3 regions of the Salinifilum aidingensis genome follow, and region 1 is predicted to be linked to each of the others. Evidence: riboswitches for the same ligand, from Rfam matches in the RefSeq annotation. Region 1 holds a riboswitch; each other region holds the start of a gene.
What was found. A riboswitch is a leader RNA that binds a small molecule or an ion and turns the genes downstream of it on or off. The one in region 1 is predicted to bind cobalamin.

Region 1 (7,192 bases):
GTAGGCGTGGGTCTGGTCCATGGGCTGCCCGTCGGTCACGTCGGTCGAAGCGAGGGTGAACTGCGGCACCTCGGGCAGCAGCGAGTACGGGTCCGGGTCAACCGGGCGCTGAAGGCTCATGAGTGCTCCTTTGCCTGCGGACGGTGATTCGTGATCGCCCCGCCCCAGCGTAGAGGTCGGCTCCACCTCCGCGCCGTGTGGATCGTTTGCACCATGTGCACGGTCGCTGTGGATCGCGCACGCCGGGTGGGTAGCGTGTTCCCGGTCGGCGCGTCCGGCCGCACCGCCGCGCGGGCCGCGCCGGACGTGAGCAGAGAGGGGAGTGCCGCATGACCGCCGAACTGCCCGGGGCGTTCGAGGCGCTGTGCGTGGGCGAGACGATGTCGCTGATCGCGCCGGAGCAGCCGGTCGCCCTCGAGAACGCCGCGCGGTTCACCCTCTCCGCAGGGGGTGCGGAGTCCAATGTGGCGATGCACCTGGCCGGGCTGGGACACCGGGTCGGCTGGGCGAGCAAAGTGGGCGACGACCCGCTCGGGCGGCGCCTCGTCGCCGACATCTCCGCCGCGGGCGTGGCCACCGACCTCGTCGCGACCGAATCCGCCGCGCCCACCGGGGTCTACTTCAAGAACCCCGGACCGGACGGCACGCGCGTGCACTACTACCGCTCCGGGTCCGCGGCCTCCACGATGGACGAGGGCTTCCTCGGCGACGGAGTGCTCGACGCCGTCGAGGTCCTGCACGTCAGCGGCATCACCCCCGCCCTGTCGGCGGCCTGCGACCGGATGGTGCAGCACCTGCTCGCGCGTCCACGCCGGCACCTGCTGTCGTTCGACGTGAACCACCGCCCCGCGATGTGGCCGGCCGAGCAGGCGGCGCCCCGGTTGCGGGAGCTCGCCGACCTCGCCGACATCGTGTTCGTCGGCCTCGACGAAGCAGCCGCGCTGTGGGGCGCGCGCACCGCGGAGGAGGTGCGGGCGATGCTGCCGCGCCCCGGCACCGTCGTCGTCAAGGACGCGGCGAACGCGGCCTGGGAGCTGGGCGCCGAGCCCGTGTCCGTTCCCGCGCCGCACGTCGACGTCGTGGAACCCGTGGGGGCGGGGGACGCCTTCGCCGCGGGGTACCTCGCGGGCGTCCTCCGCGGCTTCGACCCGCAGCGGCGCCTGCGGTTCGGCCACCTGCTCGCCGCGCACAGCCTGCTCAGCACCACCGACCAGACCGCGCCGCCGGAGGAACCCGCGCTCGCCGGCTGGTTGGACCGCTCCGATCAGAGCTGGCGCGCACTCCGGTTCGGGGAGGGCTGAGATGCACACCTTCGACGAGCTGTTCACCGTCCCGGTCATGGCGATCCTGCGCGGGATGGATCCGCAGCGCACGGTCAGCCTCGCCGAGCGGGCGTGGGACCTGGGGATCCGCGCGGTGGAAGTGCCGATCGAAACGGGGGAGGCCGAGCCGTCCCTGCGGGCCGCCGTCGAAGCGGGCAGGCGGCGCGGACGTCCCGTCGGCGCCGGCACAGTGGTCGGCCTCGACCAGCTGCACGCGGCGCACGCCGCCGGCGCGGCGTTCACCGTCGCTCCCGGCCTGGATTCCGAAGTGCTGCGCACCAGCGAGGAGCTGCGAGTGCCGCACCTGCCCGGCGTGGCCACCCCGAGCGAGATGCAGTGGGCCCAACGGCTGGGGGTGACCTGGGTGAAGGCCTTCCCCGCCGCCGAGCTCTCCGCCGGGTGGTTCCGCGCGATGCGCGGACCGTTCCCGAGCATGCGCCTGGTCGCCACCGGCGGCGTGCACGCGGGCAACGCGGAGGAGTACCTCGCGGCCGGGGCCTCGGTGGTCGCCGTGGGCTCGGCGCTGGAGGACTCCGCGCAGCTGGCCAGGCTGGCCGACCTCGTCGGTGGCGCGGGCGCGCCGGGCTGAGCCGCCCTCCGGTGTGGCCCAGCACACCGCGCGCCGCGCGGCGCTGCCGACCGCTGGTCACCTGCGACGATCGCGCGCGCTCCCGCTGCGCGGCGCTGCCCGGCGCCGTTGCGGGGGAGACGGGTGAAGCAGCTCATGGCGCCGCGTGCCGCGCCCGTTAGGATGGGTCGGCAAGCCTGCGGCGAAATCGGAGGAACCCGGTGCGAGTCCGGGGCGGTCGCGCCACTGTGACCGGGGAGCTGCCCCTGAGATGCCACGGCCCGGAACGGGCGGGAAGGCGGGGGAGGTGCGGTGATCCGGGAGCCAGGAGACTCCGAGCGCCGCAACCCCCACCCGGGGCGCGCACCCCGAGAGAGAGGACGAGGCGTGACCGAATCCGCCAGTACACGTGTGCTGCTGCTGTCCACCGCCGACACCGACCTGCTCGCCGCACGTGCCTGCGAAGCGGACTACCGCGTGGCGAACCCGGCCCGCGTCTCTGCTGAGGAAGTGCCCGACCTGGTGTCCGGTGTGGACATCGTCGTTGTGCGGCTGCTCGGCGGCAAGCGCGCCTGGGAGGACGGGCTGAACGCGGTCCTCGAGACCGGTGTCCCGACCGTCGCGCTCGGCGGCGAGGCGACTCCGGACGCGGAGCTGATGGCCCTGTCCACCGTTCCCTCCGGTGTGGCGACCCAAGCCCTGTCCTACTTGGTGGAAGGTGGTCCGCGCAACCTCGCGCACCTGGCCTGGTTCCTCTCGGACACGGTGCTGCTCACCGGAACCGCGTTCGAGCCGCCGGAGAAGACCCCCGAGTTCGGTGTGCACGGCAGCCGGGAGCACGACCCCGCCCGCCCCACAGTCGGCGTCGTGTTCTACCGGGCGCACGCCCTGGCCGGGAACACCGCGTTCGTGGACGTGCTCGCCGACGAGGTCGAAGCCGCCGGTGCCAACGTGCTGCCGGTGTACTGCGGGTCGCTGCGCGGCCTGTCGGACACCGAAGGGCTGCGCGAACTCCTCGGCGAGTGCGACGCCCTGATCGCCACGGTGCTCGCCGCGGGCGGTTCCGTGGCCGCCAACGCCAGCGCGGGCGGCGACGAGGACTCGTGGGACGCCGGCGCACTGGCCGAACTGGACATTCCCGTGCTGCAGGGGATGTGCCTGACCAGCAGCCGTGCGCAGTGGGAGGAGAGCGACGCCGCGCTGTCCCCGATGGACGCCGCCATGCAGGTGGCCGTCCCCGAGTTCGACGGCCGCCTGATCAGCGTCCCGTTCTCCTTCAAGGAGTCCGGTGAGGACGAGATCCCGGTCTACGTCGCGGATCCGGAGCGCGCGCGGCGCGTCGCCGGGACAGCGGTGGCCCTGTCCCGGCTGCGCGGAACCCGCAACGCGGACAAGCGCCTCGGCGTCGTGCTGTCGTCGTACCCCACCAAGCACTCCCGCGTCGGCAACGCCGTCGGACTCGACACGCCCGCCTCGGCCGTGGTGCTGCTGCGCGCGCTCGAATCAGCCGGCTACGACCTCGGTGGTCTCGACACGTCCGGACTGGACGGGGACGCGCTGATCCACCGGCTCATCGCCGCGGGCGGGCACGACGTCGAGTGGCTCACCGAGGAGCAGATGTCGCAGGCCGCCGTACGGATCCCGGCGACGCGCTACCGCGAGTGGTTCGACGCGCTGCCCAAGCCGCTGGCCGACAGCATGGTCGAGCACTGGGGAACGCCGCCGGGCGGCCTCTACGTCGACGAGGAAGGCGCGATCTACGTCGCCGCTCTGCGGTTCGGCAACGTGGTGCTGCTGATCCAGCCGCCGCGCGGCTTCGGCGAGAACCCCATCGCGATCTACCACGACCCGGACCTGCCGCCGTCGCACCAGTACTTCGCCGCCTACCGGTGGTTGGAGGAGGAGTTCGGCGCCGACGCCGTGGTGCACCTGGGCAAGCACGGCACGCTGGAGTGGTTGCCCGGCAAGGGGATCGGGCTGTCGGCCGACTGCGCCCCCGACCCGGTGCTGGGCGACATGCCGCTGGTGTACCCGTTCATCGTCAACGACCCGGGCGAGGGCACGCAGGCCAAGCGGCGCGGGCACGCGACGGTCATCGACCACATGATCCCGCCGATGGACCGGGCCGACTCCTACGGCGACATCGCGAAGCTGGAGCAGCTGCTCGACGAGTACGCGTTGGTGTCCGACATGGACCCGGAGAAGAAGCCGGCGCTGCGCGACCAGATCTGGGAGCTGGTCACCTCGGCCGAGCTGCACCACGACCTGCACCAGAAGGAGCAGCCGGACGCGGATTCGTTCGACGACTTCGTGATGCACATCGACGGCTACCTCTGCGAGATCAAGGACGTGCAGATCCGCGACGGGCTGCACGTGCTGGGCAGGGCCCCGCAGGACGAGGAGCTCGTCAACGACGCGCTCGCCGTGCTGCGCGCCCGGCAGGTCTTCGGCGGAGCGGTCGGCGCCGTCCCGGGGCTGCGCTCGGCGCTGGCCGAGCACTTCGGCATGGACGAGCAGGCGCTGCTCGCCGACCCCGGCAGCCGCGCGTCCGTGCCGAGCGCGCTGACCGATCTCGTGGACGGGCCCGCCGCCTCCGGGGCGGACGCGGTGGATCTGCTGGAGTCGCTGGCGCGGCGCATCGTGGAAGCCGTGGCCACCACCGGCTGGGACGCCGACCGCGCCGCCGCGACCGCGCAGGAGGTGCTCGGCGGCAGCGTGCCGCAGGTCGAGAAGGTCGCGCACTTCGCCTGCGCCGAACTCGTGCCGCGGCTGGCGCGCACCACCGACGAGATCGACAACGCGGTGCACGCCCTCGACGGCGGATTCGTCCAGTCCGGACCGTCCGGTTCGCCCACCCGGGGACTGGTCTCCGTGCTGCCGACGGGGCGGAACTTCTACTCGGTCGACCCCAAGGCCATCCCCTCGCGCAACGCCTTCGACGTCGGTTCGTCCCTGGCGGATTCGCTGATCGCGCGGCACGTGGCCGACCAGGGGTCCCACCCCCGCTCGGTCGGGCTCACCGTGTGGGGGACCTCGGCCATGCGGACGCAGGGCGACGACATCGCCGAGATCCTGTGGCTGCTGGGCTGCCGCCCCGCGTGGGACGACGCCTCGCGGCGCGTCACCGGGTTCGAGATCGTCCCTCTGGAGGAGCTCGGCCGTCCGCGCATCGACGTCGTGATGCGGATTTCCGGCTTCTTCAGGGACGCGTTCCCGCACGTGGTCAGCCTCGTCGACGACGCGATCCGCGCGGTCGCGCAACTCGACGAGTCCGATGCGGACAACTACGTGGCCGCGCACTACCGCGCCGATCTCGGCGAGCACGGCGACGAGCGCCGCGCCAGCTCGCGGATCTTCGGCTCGAAACCGGGGGCCTACGGCGCCGGTCTGCTGCCGCTCATCGATGCGCGGAACTGGCGCAGCGACGAGGACCTCGCCGAGGTGTACGCCACCTGGGGCGGCTACGCCTACGGGCGGGGCCTCGACGGGCGGGAGGCCCGCGCCGAGATGGAGACGGCGTTCAAGCGCATCCAGGTCGCCGCGAAGAACGTCGACACACGCGAGCACGACATCGCCGACTCCGACGACTACTTCCAGTACCACGGCGGCATGGTCGCCATGGTCCGCTCGCTGTCCGGGCAGAACCCCGAGGCCTACGTCGGGGACTCGGCCGTGCCGCACGCGGTGAAGACCCGCACCCTCGGCGAGGAGACCAAGCGCGTCTTCCGGGCTCGCGTGGTCAATCCGAAGTGGATCAACGCCATGCGCCGGCACGGGTACAAGGGCGCGTTCGAGATGGCGGCCACCGTGGACTACCTGTTCGGCTTCGACGCCACGGCCGAAGTGGTCGACGACTGGATGTACTCCAAGCTCGCCGAGACCTACGTGTTCGACGACGAGGTCCGGCAGTTCCTCAACGACGCCAACCCGTGGGCGCTGCGCGGCATGACCGAGCGGCTGCTGGAGGCCGCCGACCGCGGTCTCTGGGAGGAGCCCGACCAGGAGAAGCTGGAGGAGCTGCGGTCGATCTACCTCGAGCTCGAAGGCGAGCTCGAGGAGTAGCCGATCCGGCGGGAGACGGCGCTTCCCGGTACGCGGGTCCTCGAGCACGGGGGTTCTCGAGCACGGGGGTCCTCGAGCACGGCCTGCTGCCCGACATGCTGGGACGTGTCGGGCAGCAGGCCGGTCCGAGTTCTGCGACGTACGGCATGCGCGTGCCGTGTTCGATCGTTTTCTGCCGTGTGCCAGTGGATCTGGATGTCCACTGTGTCCTGACGCGCAGTGTTCTCCGCCGGCGAACTTCACCGGATCGAGTGGTGGGGGACGGGGGTGCCGAAAACCTCTCGCACTGTGACCCTGCTGAGTGGGGACACTCCGGTGCGGATGCGAACGGTCCGCTCCGGGAGCGGTAACACCAGGGAGGAGAGGGAGTCATGGCGCGAGGCAGTACTCCGCGGAGGAGCAGGCACGTCGCGGCCGTGTTGTCCGCGGCCGCGATGGTGTCGGGGTCGATCGCTGCGGCCGGGATCGCGGGCACGGCGCACGCCGCTCCTGAGCAGCCCGCCGCCGCGGCCTCCTCGGCCGCGGCGCAGGCACCGCCGATCGTGGGCGGCGAACCCGCCCCGATCGCAGCGAGCCCGTGGGTGGTGTACCTGAGTGATGGCCAGGGCAACCAGTTCTGCGGGGGAACGCTCGTGCGCTCGAACAAGGTGGTGACCGCGGCGCACTGCGTGGAGGGGGAGTCCGCGGGTTCGGTCGAGGTCGTCTCCGGACGTGCGGACAAGAACACGGACGCGGGAACCGTGTCCGAGGTCACATCAGTGTGGACACATCCGTCCTATCGGAACCCGCAGGCGGGGGCCGACATCGCCGTGCTCACGCTCGCAGGTGAGCTGCGGCAGCCGACGCTGGACCTCGCCCCACCGCAGGACGAGCAGCTCTACGCGCCCGGCACGCCCGCCACGGTGTACGGCTGGGGGACGACGAGCGAGGGCGGGCAGTCCTCCGACGTGCTGCGCAGCGCCGAAGTGCCGCTGGTCGGCGACGAGAAGTGCGGCGCGGCCTACGGCGGCGACTTCGACGCCAGCGCGATGGTGTGCGCGGGCCTGCCCGAAGGCGGTGTGGACAGCTGCCAGGGCGACTCCGGAGGCCCCCTGGTCGCCGGTGATCGGCTGGTCGGGATCGTCTCCTGGGGCAACGGTTGCGCCCGGCCGGGATCGCCGGGGGTCTACACCCGCACGGCCGCCTACCAGCAGGACGTGGTCGCCCAGCTGAACGCGTGAACCGCACCCGCTCGCCGGCG
Region 2 (7,192 bases), on a different contig from region 1:
TCGAGCAGCGTGCGGCCGAGGGTGTCCACCCACACCAGGAACACCGCCCCGGCCAGCGCCGTCACCGGCAGCAGCCGCGCGTGGTTCGCCCCCGCCACGGCGCGCGCGGCGTGCGGCAGCACCAGGCCGACGAACCCGATCGCGCCGACGGCGCTGACGACCACCGCCGTGAGCAGCGCCGTGGTGCACAGCAGCACCAGCCGCGTGCGGGCCACCGCCACGCCGAGCGCGGCCGCGGCGTCCTCGCCGAAGGCGAACGCGTCCAGCGACCGGGCGTGGCCGCCGCAGAGCACCAGCGCCACCGCCAGCGCCGCGGTGCACGTGGCCACCTCGGTCCAGGCGGCGTTGCCCAGCGACCCCAGCAGCCAGAACATCACCCCGCGCGTGGTCTGCGCGTCGGCCGAGGTGAGCACGATGAACGAGGTCAGCGCCGAGAACAGCTGCATCGCCGCCACCCCGGCCAGCACCACCCGGTCGGTGGTGCCGCCGAGCAGGTGCGCCAGCACCAGCACGAGGGTGAACGAGACGATCGCGCCGGCGAACGCGCCGGCCGACATCGACACCGCCCCGCCGCCGAAGCCGAGCACGAGCACCAGCACCGCCCCGGTCGACGCGCCGGAGGACACGCCCAGCACGAACGGGTCGGCCAGCGGGTTGCGCAGCAGCGACTGCATGATCGCCCCGCAGGTGGCCAGGCCCGCGCCGCACACCGCGGCCAGCAGCGTGCGCGGCAGCCGCAGGTTCCACACGATGCCCTCGCGGATCAGCGACAGCGAGGACTCGCCGAGCCCGAGGCGGGCGGCCACGGTGGCGTACACGTCGCCGACGCGGATCTCGGCCGGGCCGATGGTGATGGCCACGGCCACCGATCCCGCCAGCGCGGCCAGCCCCACCACCAACAGCAGCGGCAGCCACGCGCGCCGGGCCGCGCGGGTCGTCCCGGCCGCGCTCACCGGTCGCGCCCGAACTCGCGCAGCTTGGCGGCGACCTTCTCCACTCCGGCCACGGTGCGGATCGACGGGTTCATCGCCTGCCCGCTCAGCCGCACGTACCGGTGGTTCTCGACCGCGTCCATGTGGGCCGTGGCCGGGTGCGACTCGAGGAAGGCGATCTTGGCGCGCGCGGTCTCGGCCGTCTCCGACCGGCGCGAGAGGTCGCCGAGCACGAGCACGTCCGGGTTGCGCTCGGCCACGGTCTCCCAGTTGATCTGCGGCCACTCCGCGTGCGTGTCGGCGAAGGCGTTGCGCGCGCCGACCTGGTCGGTGATGATGCCCGGCGCGCCGCAGCAGCCCGCCAGGTAGGGCGACTCGGAGTTGGCGAACCAGAACATCAGCGACGTGTCGGAGGCGTCGAGGCCGCGGGTGGCGCGGTCCATGCGTGCCTGCAGGTCGGCGACGAGTCGTTCGCCGCGCCGGGGCACGTCGAACAGCTTCGCCAGCTCGCGGACCTCGCGGTAGAGGGTCTGCATCGACAGCGGGTGCTGCCGCCGCCCGTCGCCGGAGCCGCTGTTGTCCTTGGCGCAGTCGGCGGGGGAGAGGTAGCTGTTCACGCCGAGCTCGGCGAACTGTCCCCGCCTGGCGACCCCGCCGGGGCCGAGGGTGGACACGAACGAGGCGGTGACGAAGTCGGGTTCGGCGGCCAGCACCGACTCGAACGACGGCATGTCGTCGGCCAGGCGCGGCACCGACGCGTTCGCCGCGGCCAGTTCCTGCGGCAGCGGGTCGGTCCACATGGACGTGCCCACGATGCGGTCGCCCAGCCCGAGCGCCAGCAGGATCTCCGTGGTGCCCTGGTTCAGCGACACGACCCGCTGCGGCGGCCGGTCCAGTTCGGTGCGCGTGCCGCAGTTGTCCACGGCGCGGGGGTAGCCGGGGGCGGGCGGTTGCTGCTGCGGCGCCGCTGCGGTACCGCAGCCGGCCAGCAGCGCGAGCGCGGACAGCAGGGACAACGGCAGAGCGAGGCGGTGCAGTGCCGACAGCAAGCGCACGAACGCTCCTCGGTGTCGAAGGGGCCGTGACGCGGGCCCCGCGGGTGCATGACAAGACCCGGCCGCGCGGGCCGGGAGCCAGCAGGTCTTCGGACTCGGGGTCTTCCGGGCGGAACGCCTTCCCGGAGGGCGTGCTCCAGTGGCTGAGCCAGGGGTCGTTCCACGGCTCCGTGTTCCGCCCGTCGCCCACACCGCTGCGCGTCAGTTCCGGATTCGCACCGGATTCCCTGACTCACGTCGCGCGTGAGTTCGACTGGCGAACGACAACGTACCACCCGCGCCGACCCGGCCCATCCGCCCCGGCGAAACCCCTGGTCACGCCGCGATCCGGCGGGTGAGGGGTGAGTTGGGGCACCCCCGCGGCCCCGCCCGGACGACCCGGGCGGTCAGGTCAGGCAGCCGCGGCGGCACCCCCAGGCCGTCGAGGAGTCACAGCAGGCTCAGCTGCCGCGGCCGCGGCTGGCGCCGCACCGGCTGCTCATCGACGACCGCATCGCCCAACCCGTCCAGCAACGGGCTGCGGCGCCGGTCGCGACCGCCGCGGCGCGCCGCACCGGTGAGGTACAACCGCTCGTGCGCGCGGGTCATGCCCACGAACACCAGCCGCCGCTCCTCGGCGAGCGCCTGCTCGTCCGGCGGGGACTGCGGCCACGACAGCGGCAGCAGCCCGTCCTCGCAGCCGGCCAGGAACACCACCGGGAACTCCAGGCCCTTGGCCGCGTGCAGCGTCAGCAGGAACACCGCCTCGGCCCGCGGGTCCAGCGCGTCGACCTCCGCGCCGAGCGCGACCTCGCGGACCAGCTCGGTCACGTCGCGGCAGCGGCGGGCCAGCGGCAGCAGCAGATCCACCGCGTGGTGCACCTGCCCGGCCGTCTCGTCCGGCACCCGCCCGGCCACCACCTCGGCCGCCCGCCGCATCCCGGTGACCACGTCGTCCGCGGCGCCCCCGCCGGCGCGGGCGAGTTCGTCGGTGACCAGCCGCACCCCGGTGCGCTGGGCCAGCCGCTCGTGCGAACGGCGCTGCACCGGCAGGCCCTGCCGGTCCAACGCCTCGGCCAGGGCGTGCGCCTGCGCCTCGGTGCGGTAGAGCACGGCGACGTCGCCGAAACCGAACCCGCCGCGCTCGTGCCCGCTGGCCCGGCCCGAGTCCAACGCGTGGAACGACGCCCCGCCGAGCAGCTGCTCGACCGTGCCGGCGATGTAGGCCGCCTCGGCGTGCTCGTCGGCGGCGGTGTGCCGCACGATCCGGTGCGCCGGCCGGTCCCCGGCCGCGGCCAGCACCCGGTCCGGCACGAACGTCGACGCCGCCACCGCCCGCTGCGCTGCGGTGAGGATGTGCGCCCCGCTGCGGTAGTTGCGCTGCAGGTGGCACACCCGCGCGGTGGGGAAGTCCGCGGTGAACCGCAGGAAGTAGCCCACGTCGGCGCCGCGGAAGGCGTAGATCGCCTGGTCCGGGTCGCCGATGGCGGTCACGTTGCCCTCCGGCGGGGCCAGCTGCCGCAGCAGCCGGTACTGCACCGCGTCGACGTCCTGGTACTCGTCGACGGTGATCCACGCGAACCGGTCCCGCCACGCCGCGGCGGCCTGCGGGTGCTCGGCGAGCACGGCCACCGCCGCGTCCAGCAGCCCGTCGAAGTCGACCAGGTCGCGCTCGGCCAGCGCTTGGTGGTAGCGCCGCACCAGCGCGGCCACGTCCTCCTCGACCGGCTCGCCCAGCCGGACGCGGCCGGCCGCGTCCGCCAGCCGCCGCGCCCCGCCCTGGTCGCCGGCCAGCGCCAGCCGCAGGTCGTGCTGCACGGCCGCGTCGGCGATGCCGAACCCGGCGGTGAGCCCCGCCGCGTCGGCGTGCTCGCGCAGGATCCGCAGCGCCAGGCCGTGGAACGTGGTCACCGTCATCTCCGCGGCCGGAGCACCGAGCAGCCCCTCCAAGCGCTGCCGCATCTCCGCCGCGGCGCGGCGGGTGAACGTGACCGCCAGGCACGTCCGCGGGTCCGCGCCGCGCTCGGCGACCAGGTGCGCCAGCCGGTGGGTGACCGTGCGGGTCTTGCCCGTGCCCGGTCCGGCCACGATCAGCAGCGGCCCGCCGGCGCAGGCCGCGGCCGCGGCCTGCGCACCGTCCAACCCGGCCAGCAGTCCCGTCGCCGCGACCGCGTCCGGCTCCGGTGGTTCCGTGCCGTCACCGGTCTGCTCAGCGCCGACCGCGACGCCCGGGCGGGCGGGCGCGGCCTGACCGGGGGTCTCCTCGGCACCCTCCCTGCCGCCGGTGGCCGCATCCGCGTGCTCGCCCGCCCCGGCTGGCGCCGCGGCCCCGCCCGGCGCGTCCGCAGCGCGCCGGGCCGGCACGGTGGGAGTCGGCGCGTCGAACAGGGCTAACGCGGACCCGCCCCACTCGGCCGCCTCGCCCGGGTCGAACAGGCGGATCACCCCGTACTGCCCGTCGAAGCCGGCCTCGCGGCGCACCCGCCCGGCACGCAGCCGACGGATCGCCTCACCCAACGCGGGATCGTGCCCGGCCAACTGCTCGACCGGCACCTCGTCGAGCACGTGCAGCTCCGGCCCGAACGCGGCGGTCACCCGGGAGGTTTCCGCGAACACCGTCTTGCTCTTGGGCCCCACGCCGCGCAGCTCGCCGATGATCTCCGGTAGCGGGATGCGGTTGCGGTAGTCCACCGCGCCCTGCGGGCGCGCCCCGGCGGGCCGGTCGGCCACCGCCGCGACCCGGTTGAGCACCCCGACCGTCAGCGCCTTGCCGCAGTCGGGGCACACCCCGCCGTGCGCGGCGGTGTCCTCCGGGGCGCAGCGCAGCCCGCAGCCGCGGTGCCCGTCGAGGTGGTACTTGCCCTCCTCGGGGAAGAACTCCACCGTGCCGGCGTAGCCGCGGCCGGTTTCCAGCGCGGACTTCACCGCGAAGTAGTCCAGCTCCACGTCGAACGCGGTCGCCTCGCGCGCCACCATCGGCGGCGAGTGCGCATCCGAATAGCTCACCAGCGTGTAGCGGTCCAACCCGGACACGCGCCAGTTCATCTCCGGATCCGACGACAACCCCGTCTCCACGGCGAAGACGTGCCCGGCCAGGTCCCGGTAGCACTCGTCGAGCGAATCGAACCCGGCCTTGGAGCCGAGCGCGGCGAACCACGGCGTCCAGATGTGCGCCGGCACCAGGTACGCCCCGTCGCCGGATTCGAGGGTGATCTCCAGCAAGTCGCGGGAATCCAGCCCGAGGATCGGCCGCCCGTCCGAGGCGAGGTTGCCGATCGTCGACAGCCGCGCGATGAACCGCTCCGCCGCGGCGAAGTCCGGCAGGTAGCACAGGTGGTGCACCTTGCGGGTGTGCCCGCCGGCCTTGTAGATCGTGGAGATCTCCACCGACAGCGCGAACCGCACCGGCCCGCGGCACGACTCCGGCAGGGTGGCCAGCACCTCGGCGTCGACGTCGTCCCGCAGCCGGTACAGCCCCGGCTCCTCGGCCGGCGTCAGCATCTCCTGCGCGTGCGCGAACCAGGCCGGATGGGTGATGTCGCCGGTGCCGAGCAGCGCAACTCCCTTGCGCCGCGCCCACCAGGCCAGGTTCGGCAGCGTCCCGTCCTTGCTGCAGGCCCGCGCGTACTTCGCGTGGATGTGCAAATCGGCGTAGAAGCGCACGCGGAGATCCTGCCAGCCGGCGTGCCCACCGCCCCTGCCGGGGCGATCACCCTGCTAGCGTCGGCCACCGTGAGCGAGGCCGAGGTCGACACCGCGGGCGTGTGCAAGTTCCCCGGCTGCGACCGTCCCGTGGCCGCCGCCTCCGGGCCCGGACGCCCCCCGGAGTACTGCGACCTGCCCGAGCACACCCGCTGGCGCGCGTGGAAGGAGCGGCAACGCCGCGCGGGCGAGACCACCGGCGGCGAGGCCGGCGCGGACGGCGCCACCTCCGACCGGGAGGCCACCCGGCTGCACACCGCCGAACTGCTGCGCCAGTACCGCAGCCTCTCCGAGCAGCTCTCCCGCACCCTGCACGGTGCGCTGGAACACCTCGACGGCCTCACCGACCCCAGCACGGCCGACGCCCAGGTGCGCGCCGCCCACGCCGACGCGGCCGGCCGCATCGCCCGGGCCGAGCAGGAACTGGCCACCGCGCTGCACCGCGCCGAGCAGGCCGAGACGGCCCAGCAGCAGGCCGAGACCGACCGCGACGCGGCGCGCGCCGACGCCGAAACCGCGCGGCAGCAGGCCGAACAGGCCCAAGCCGACCAGCAGGCCGCCGAGCAGCGCGCGAGCCGCGCCGAGGCCGACGCGGCCGAGCAGGTCGAAACCGCCCGCAACGAGGCCGACGTGGCCATCGACGCCGCGGCCCGCGAGGCCGACCAGCGCGCCGCCGACGCGGAAGCCGCCGCCGAACAGGCCCGCACCGAGGCACGCGAGACCGCCGAGGCCGCCCAGCAGCAGGCCCGCGACGACATCGCCGCCGCAGCAGCCGACCGCGACACCGCCCACGACCGCGCGGTGCGGGCCGAACAGGCCCGCGACACCGTCGAACAGCAACGCGACGAGCTGCGCGCCGAACGCGACACCGCCCGCCAGCAGCTGCGCGAGGCCCAGGCCGAAACGGGCCGGCTGCGCCGCGAGCACGACGAGGCGCTGGGCCGCGAGCGGCAGCAGGCCCAGCACCTCGTGCAGCAGGAACGCGAGGCCGCCGAGCAGCGCGTCGCCGCCGTCGAAGCCGCCCGGCGGGAAACGCTGACCCGGGCGCAGCGCGCCGAGACCCAGCTGGACCAGGCCCAGGCCGACCTGCGGCGCTGGCAAGCCGCCGCGGCCGGGCGGAACGACTCGGAGGAGACCGACGCCGCAGCCGCGAACGCCTCCGGCGAGGCCGCCGGCTGAACGGTGGGCGGATGCCCCGGCGCGAGGCGGGGGCGCGGAGCCGAACCGCGGGTAGTGCTCGGCGTGAGCGCTGACGGGGCACCGCACGGCGGGGCACGAGCTGCCACCGCCTTCGGCGCACTCGTGTGACCTGCAGTGATGCTTTTTAGCATTTTCTTAGTGTGCGAGTAGTGCGCTCTTAGCTGCCGCGTTGCGACTGTGGTGATCAACGGCGGCGAGGGCCGCCGACCGCGACGAAAGGGCGGAGCACATGCGCAAGAAGCTGATCGGCGCGATCGCGGTGACGGGCGGCCTGCTCGGCCTGGGCGGCACGGCCGTCGCCGTCGGCGGCGCCAACGAGCCGGA
Region 3 (7,192 bases), on a different contig from region 1:
CGGATCCGTGCCGGTGCCGCGGTGGCCGGCGGTGCGGGAGGACATGAGCGGCGACGAGCAGGCCGCCCTGCTCCGGCAGCGCGACGAGGAGTTCCTGCCGGTGCTCGATTCGCACGGCCGCCCGACCGGTTGGCTGCCGCGCGCGGCGGGCGCGGACGACGCGGAGATCCCGCTGCTCTCCCCGCTCGGCCCGGCCGACACGCTGTTCCGAGCGCTCGACGCGATGCTGGCGAACAACTCCTCGGCGACGGTCGTCGTCGACGAGCGCGGTGCCTACCGCGGAGTGCTGGAGCTGGACTCGCTCCGCGAGCTGATGCACACCCGCGGCACCGGCGCGGCGAACACCCCGGACGAGTTGCAGGAGGTGTAGCGCGATGGCCGTTCTCACCCGCGACCCCACCGGCCGGCTCGCCCGCGGTGCACCGGCCGGGCTCGTGGCGGCGGGGCGCTACGCGGCGAGGCCGGTGGTCCTGGCAGCGGTGTTGACCGCGCTGTACGTCCACGTCTCGGCCCAGCCGCTGGACCTCATCGAGGCGCGCAGCCTCAACCCCGACTACATCCTCAGCAGGGTCGTCCAGCACCTGCTGCTGAGCGCCGCGGCGGCGAGCCTGATCCTCGTGATCGCGATCCCCGCCGGCGTGCTGCTCACGCGGTCCTGGAGCAGGTCGCTGGCCGCCCCGCTGCTGACCGTGGCCAACCTCGGCCAGGCGATACCCTCCATCGGACTGGTCGTGCTGCTCGCGGTGACCTTCCTCAGCCTGGGGGTCAACGAGATCGCGATCATCGCCTTCGTCGTCTACGGCATCCTCCCGGTGCTGCGCAACACGCTCGCCGGGTTGCAGCAGGTCGACTCCGCGGTGATCGAGTCGGCCCGCGGGATGGGCATGACGCGCACGGCGGTGCTGTGGAAGATCGAACTGCCGCTGGCCGTGCCCGTGATGCTGGCCGGCATTCGCACCGCCCTGGTCATCACCGTGGGAACGGTGGCGCTGGCGACGTTCGTCGGCGCCGGCGGGCTCGGCGACATCATCTCCAACGGCATCAACTCGAACCGGAACCTGGTGCTGGTCACCGGCAGCGCTCTGGTCGCTGTGCTGGCGCTGCTGATCGACTGGCTCGCCGGGATCGCCGAGGAGTTCCTGCACCCGCGGGGGATTCGGAGCGGCGATCATGACTAGCCGCGGATCAGGGAGGTTTCCCGTGCTGCGACCACCGCACCACCGACGGCTCCGCGCCGCGGGCGCGCTGCTGGGCCTCGTCGCCGTGCTCGTCAGCGGCTGCGCCGGCGTGAGCGGCGAGGGGAACGGCACCTCCACCGGAGCGGACCTGCGGGGAGGATCCATCGCGCGCGAGTACGACCTGCGCGGTGCTGAGTTCACGGTGGGTTCCAAGGAGTTCACCGAGCAGACCATCCTCGGGGAGATCATGAGCAACGCCCTGCGGGCGGCCGGTGCGCGCACGCAGGACCAGACCGGCCTGTCCGGATCGACGATCACCCGGCAGGCGCTGACCAACCGCGAGATCGACATGTACTGGGAGTACAGCGGCACCGCGTGGTCGCTGTACCTCGGCCACGACGACCCCGTCCCCGGCGAGCGCGCCCAGTACGAGGCCGTCAAGCGCGAGGACGAGCAGCGCAACGGCATCGCCTGGTTGGGGCCGGCGCGCTTCGGCAACAAGTACGCGATCGCTCGAGCCGCCGACGCGAGCGGTCCGGCCGGCCGCGTGGACGACCTCGAGCAGCTCGCCCGCTTGGCCGAGCGCCGTCCGGAGGAGGCCAGCATCTGCGGCGCGGCCGAGTTCCTGGACCGCGAGTTCGGGCCGATGCAGCAGACGTACGACTTCCGGATCCCTTCCAAGCACACCTACCAGAACGACTTCGCGCTGAACTTCGTCAACGCGGCCAAGGGCAGTCCGTGCAACTTCGCCGAGGTGTTCACCACCGACGCCCGCTTGAAGTCGCTGAACCTGGAGGTGCTCGACGACCCGCGAACGCACTTCGACACGCAGCTGGCCGCGCTGACCGTCCGGGAGGAAACGGTGCGGGAGCACCCGCAGATCCGCGAGCTCGCGCGGCGCATCGGCCAGGACCTGACCATGGACACCATGATCGAGCTCAACGGGATGGTGGACATGCGGGGCGCCACTCCGGAGGAGGCCGCGCTGCACTTCCTGCGCGAGCACGGCTACATCGGCGGTGATCGGCGATGACCGGGACGAACCCGGCGGCGGCGTTCGCCTGCGAGCTGCGCTTCGCCGACCTTCCCCCCGAGGTCGTCGAACGGGCGCGGTGGTGCTTGCTCGACTTGCTCGGCGTGGCCGCGGCGGGGGCGCGCACGCCGATGGCGCGGATCGCCCTGGAACACGCCGCCGCGGAGATGCCCGCTGGTGCGAGGTGGGCCGAGCTGTGGTTCGACGGTCGGCTGTCCTCCCCGGCGGGCGCGGCGTTCGCCAACGCCGCCGTGCTGGACAGCTTCGACGGGCACGACGGGCACGCGCTGACCAAGGGCCACGCGGGTGCGGCGGTGCTGCCCGCCGTGCTCGCCAGCACCGGTGCGCGCTCCGGGCGGGAGCTGATCACGGCTCTGGTCGTGGGCTACGAGATCGCCACCCGCGCCGGGATCGCGCTGCACGCGGCCACTTCCGAGTACCACGCCTCGGGCGGCTGGAACGCCCTCGGGTGCGCGGCCGTGGCAGCGCGCTCGCTCGGGATCGGTCCGGAGGAGAGCGGGCACGCCCTCGGCATCGCCGAGTACCACGCTCCCCGCAGTCCGATGATGCGCTGCGTCGACCGCCCCGCGATGGTCAAGGACGGTTCGGCGTGGGGCGCGCACGCGGGTGTGCACGCGGCGGTTCTGGCTGCCCGGGGGTTCACGGGTGCGCCCGCGGGCCTCGTCGAGCACGCCGAGCTCTGGGGCGACCTCGGGGTGCGGTGGCGCATCCGGGAGCAGTACTTCAAACCCCACCCGGTGTGCCGGTGGGCACATCCCGCCATCGAGGCGGTGCTCGGCCCGATGCGAGCGGCCGACGTCGGGTGCCGGGAGATCGCGCGGATCGACGTGCGCACTTTCGCGGCCGCTGCCCGGCTGGCCGCCCGGGAACCGGCGAGCACCGAGCAGGCGCAGTACAGCCTGCCGTTCGCCGTGGCCGCCGCGGCGGTGCACGGGCGGGTCGGCGCCGAACTGCTGGCGGCGCCGAGCGGGGCGGGGGCGGAGTTGCGGAGGCTGAGCCGGTCGCTGCGCGTGCAGGTCGCGCCCGAGTTCGAGCGGGTCTTCCCGGAGCAGCGCTGGGCCGAGGCGACTCTGGTGCTCCGCGACGGCCGCAGTCTCCGGTCCGGAGCGGTCTCGGCGCCGGGCGGTCCCGAATCACCGATGACGGGGCGGGAGATCACCGGCAAGTTCCGGAACCTGGCCGCACCCGTGCTGGGACGTGAGCGTGCGGAGCGGATCGCAACGCTCTCCGGGGAGATGGGCCGGCTGCCGGACGTGCCGGAGCGCTACGACGCGCTCCTCGCCGAGATCACCGGCCCGCTGTGAGGTAGTTCCCGGGGCTGCGGGCCCCCGGTGCGTGCTGCGGCTCGCGCTTCGCGAGCGCGCTCGGCCTGTCGGAGCACCGCCGACAACCCCGAGCGCGGGAACGTGCGACCGCAGTCGCGCTCACGCGTGGTGGTCGACGATGTCGAACTCCTCCCACCGCAACTCCTCCATCCACTGTGGTTCGCCGGAAGCGCTTCACACCGCGGCCGGGCGCACGGGGAGTTCGAAGTGGACGGACGGGCTGTGCCGGCCGTCCTGCCGCCCGTCGTGGATCTCCGTGGCCAGGCTGCGCCAGAACGGTTCCGCCCCGTCCACGGCCGGGTTCGTGTGCAGGTAGAGCGTGGTGTACTCGGGGGCCGCGGCGACGAATTCGCAGGCGAGGTCGACGAGCGCGCGGGCCAGGCCGTTCCTGCGGTGCTCGGGGCGGACGTAGGTGCGGAAGATCTGCGCCGTCTCCGCGGTGCCGTAGCGCTGGGCGATCCACTGTGGATGCGGTGGGCTCTTCGGCCCGTCCGAGCGCACGGATGCGGTTCCGACGACCTCGTCTTCCAGCGCGGCCACGAACAGGGCGTGGCCGGGCGTGCGGAAGTAGGTGTCCTCGAGGTGGATCACGTCGGCGTGCCAGCTGGGGACGTAACCGTGGCCGAGCACGTGGTAGAAGGTGTCGAGCATGAGCGTGCGCGCTCCCTCGACGTCGTGCAGGCGTGCGCGCCGCACGGTGTAGTCGCCGAGCGCTCGATCGCTTCCCCCGGGCATGTCCTGACTCCTCGAACGTCCGTTCCGATCCACGTGTCCGAGACTAATGCAACACGCTTGCAACAGCAAAATCGATGCTGAAAGCGCGAGATTCCGCGGGGAACAGCTGCTCATGCCGGGTTCGGCGGTGCGCGGGCGTTCCGGTGGCACCGGCGGGGAACCGCTCGGGCGGCTTGACATCCGGTGGGGCGGCTGCGTACTTCTGGATCACGTACTGCGACGGCGGCCAGGAAGCCGGTGCGAATCCGGCACGGTCCCGCCACTGTGAGTGGGGAGCTCCCCTCCACCCGCGGCCACTGCCGGAGAGCCCGGTGGGAAGGCCGGAGGGGCGGCGAGGATCCACGAGTCAGGACACTGACGCCGTCGCGCCGACTCGCAGCGGGGTCGCGGAGCCCCGAAGGAGGTACACAGGTGCGTCACGACACGTGCACCGCACGGCCGTCCCCGAACGACCCGCGTGCGGCGGTGGACCCGCAGGGCGCGTGAAAAGCCCCGGCACCGCTGGCAATCCCTCAACTCACGTGGATCGTACGGAGACGACTGTGCTTTCGACCGCTTCGGCCCCGGCCGGACGCAACGGAACCTCGCCGGACCTGCTGGCGCAGCGCGCGCTGGGCGGGCAGTTCGCGCGGGACCGCGACGACCTCCCGCAGTCCTTCAGCGCCTCGGTCGCGTTCCTGACCGCGCAGGGCTCGCAGCACTCCGGCAGGAGGAGCAGCTACGTCAACACGGTGCTCAGCATCCGCGTGCACGATGCCGTGGGCTCGTGCGCCGTGGAACCCGGTGAGCTCGGGGAGCGGGAGGTGCAGGAGATCGTCGGCTGCCGCGTCGACGCTCTGCTGTCCCACCCCGAACCCGCCGTGCGGGTGGCCGCGCTCGACGCGTACCTCACCTGCGTGCGACCGCACATCAGCGACCCGCGGAGGAGGACGGTGCGGCTGCCTCCGGGAGGTTCGCTGGAGAAGTCCACCGCCCGGGCCCGGGCGGTCGCGGAGCTCGTGCACGTGCCCGCGGGCGGGCGCGTCGCCGTGATCGGCGTGGTCAACTCGCTGCTGTCGGCGCTGCGCGAGCGCGGTGTCGACTACGTCGCCTGCGACCTCAGGGGCGGGCGAACCGAGTGGGACGAACCTGTGCTGCAGTGCCACCGGCAGGCGATCGGCCGAGCCCGGGCGGTCCTCGCCTCCGGGATGGTGCTCGGCAACGACACCTTCGACGAGATCGCCGGGCTGTGCCGCGACCGCGGTCTCGCCCTGACGATGTTCGCGCAGACCGGCAGCGCGGTCGCGCGGGAACTGCTCGGTTCCGGCGTCGACGCCCTGTCGGCGGAGCCGTACCCCTTCTTCTGGCTCACCGGCGATGCCACCGAGATCCACCTCTACTCGGCCGCGGGCGGTGGTCGGCCGTGACGCTGACGCACGCGGGCGCGAAGACCGGCGGCGCCAAGTGCCTCTCCCTGCTGGACCTGATCGGGAACACCCCCGCGGTGCGTGTGGACACTCCGCTGCCGCGCCGGCACCCGGGGTTCTGGGCCAAGTTGGAAGGACTCGCTCCCGGGAGCATGAAGGCCCGAGCGGCGTTGTCGATGCTGGACGGAGCGCGCCACCGGGGCGAGCTGCTGCCCGGAGCACCGGTCGTGGAATCCAGCAGCGGGACCCTGGCCGTGGGGCTGGCCTACGTCTGCGCGGCCCTGGGGCACCCGCTGATCATCGTCGCCGATGACGAGCTCGACGGGATGACGCGCGCGCTGCTGCGGGCGCACGGCGCGCGCGTGGAGGTCGTGCGCCAACCCCACCCGCGGGGTGGCTGGCAGCGGGCGCGGCGCGACCGGGTCCGCGAACTGGTGGACTCGCTTCCCGGCGCGTACTGGCCGGACCAGTACAACAACCCGGACAACCCCGCCGGTTACCGGGGGCTGGGGCTGGAGCTCGTGGACCAGTTCGACCGGTTGGACGCCGTGGTGTGCAGCGTCGGCACCGGTGGGCACAGCGCCGGCATCGCCGCGGTGCTGCGCGAGCACCGGCCCGAGGTGCGGATCGTGGGCGTGGACGCGCCGGCCTCGACCGTGTTCGGCCATCCCGCCGGAGAGCGGTTGATGCGGGGCTTGGGCAGCAGCATCCACCCGGGCGGCGTCGACTACCGCGCCTTCGACGAGGTCCACTGGGTGGGCGCGGCGCAGGCCGTCGACACGTGCCGCAGGCTGGCCGGGCACGCCTTCGTCACGGGCGGGTGGAGCACCGGCGCCGCCGCCACGGTCGCGGCCTGGTGCGCGCAGCAGGCCGGCCTGCACGAGGTGGTCGCGGTCTTCCCCGACGGTCCCCACCGCTACTGGGACACGATCTACGACGACGATTTCCGCGAGCGCAACGGATTGGACGGGCACAGCGCCGCGGAGCCGGTCGAGGTCGACGACCCGGCCGCCGCCGCACCGCTGGGGTGGAGCAGGTGCGGCACCATCACCGACCCCTGCCCCCGGCGGAGCTCGGCGCGCGAGCGCTGCGACGTGTGCGAAGAGGACGAGAACTCGTGAGAACAAGCGGATTCCGGATGCTGTCGTGGCCGGCGAGGCTGCTGGTGATCAACCAGTTCGGGATCACCCTGGGCTTCTACATGCTGCTGCCCTTCCTCGCCTCCTACATGACCGACGACCTCGGATACGGTGCCGCGCTGGTCGGTGTGGTGCTGGGGGTGCGGAACCTGAGCCAGCAGGGCATGTTCCTGCTCGGTGGAACCGCTGCGGACCGGTTGGGCTGCCGCCCGATGATCATCGCGGGCTGTGCGCTGCGCGTGCTGTCGTTCGGGTTGTTCGGCGTGCTGACCTCCCTGCCGGGGCTGGTCCTCGCCACGGTGCTCACCGGGCTGGCCGGGGCCCTGTTCAACCCCGCCGTGCGGACCTACCTGAT

Region 2: linked by a shared signal. The riboswitch ahead of ACYVJE_RS13695 (ABC transporter substrate-binding protein) and the one ahead of cobN (cobaltochelatase subunit CobN) in region 1 are both predicted to bind cobalamin.
Region 3: linked by a shared signal. The riboswitch ahead of ACYVJE_RS03580 (Rossmann-like domain-containing protein) and the one ahead of cobN (cobaltochelatase subunit CobN) in region 1 are both predicted to bind cobalamin.

The regions. Positions count from the first base shown of each region.
Region 1 is NZ_BAAGTH010000013.1:64,686-71,877, forward strand. It holds gene ACYVJE_RS17470 (YbhB/YbcL family Raf kinase inhibitor-like protein) at 1-120, opposite strand, end outside; gene ACYVJE_RS17475 (sugar kinase) at 330-1,301, shown strand; gene ACYVJE_RS17480 (bifunctional 4-hydroxy-2-oxoglutarate aldolase/2-dehydro-3-deoxy-phosphogluconate aldolase) at 1,303-1,911, shown strand; cobalamin riboswitch at 2,103-2,224, shown strand; gene cobN (cobaltochelatase subunit CobN) at 2,278-5,952, shown strand; gene ACYVJE_RS17490 (S1 family peptidase) at 6,324-7,172, shown strand.
Region 2 is NZ_BAAGTH010000009.1:95,951-103,142, reverse strand. It holds gene ACYVJE_RS13700 (FecCD family ABC transporter permease) at 1-953, opposite strand, end outside; gene ACYVJE_RS13695 (ABC transporter substrate-binding protein) at 950-1,987, opposite strand; cobalamin riboswitch at 2,051-2,260, opposite strand; gene ACYVJE_RS13690 (UvrD-helicase domain-containing protein) at 2,417-5,629, opposite strand; gene ACYVJE_RS13685 (hypothetical protein) at 5,699-6,847, shown strand; gene ACYVJE_RS13680 (PepSY domain-containing protein) at 7,098-7,192, shown strand, end outside.
Region 3 is NZ_BAAGTH010000002.1:112,683-119,874, reverse strand. It holds gene ACYVJE_RS03605 (ABC transporter ATP-binding protein) at 1-370, shown strand, start outside; gene ACYVJE_RS03600 (ABC transporter permease) at 375-1,178, shown strand; gene ACYVJE_RS03595 (glycine betaine ABC transporter substrate-binding protein) at 1,201-2,211, shown strand; gene ACYVJE_RS03590 (MmgE/PrpD family protein) at 2,208-3,536, shown strand; gene ACYVJE_RS03585 (GNAT family N-acetyltransferase) at 3,732-4,292, opposite strand; cobalamin riboswitch at 4,520-4,649, shown strand; gene ACYVJE_RS03580 (Rossmann-like domain-containing protein) at 4,835-5,698, shown strand; gene ACYVJE_RS03575 (PLP-dependent cysteine synthase family protein) at 5,695-6,819, shown strand; gene ACYVJE_RS03570 (MFS transporter) at 6,816-7,192, shown strand, end outside.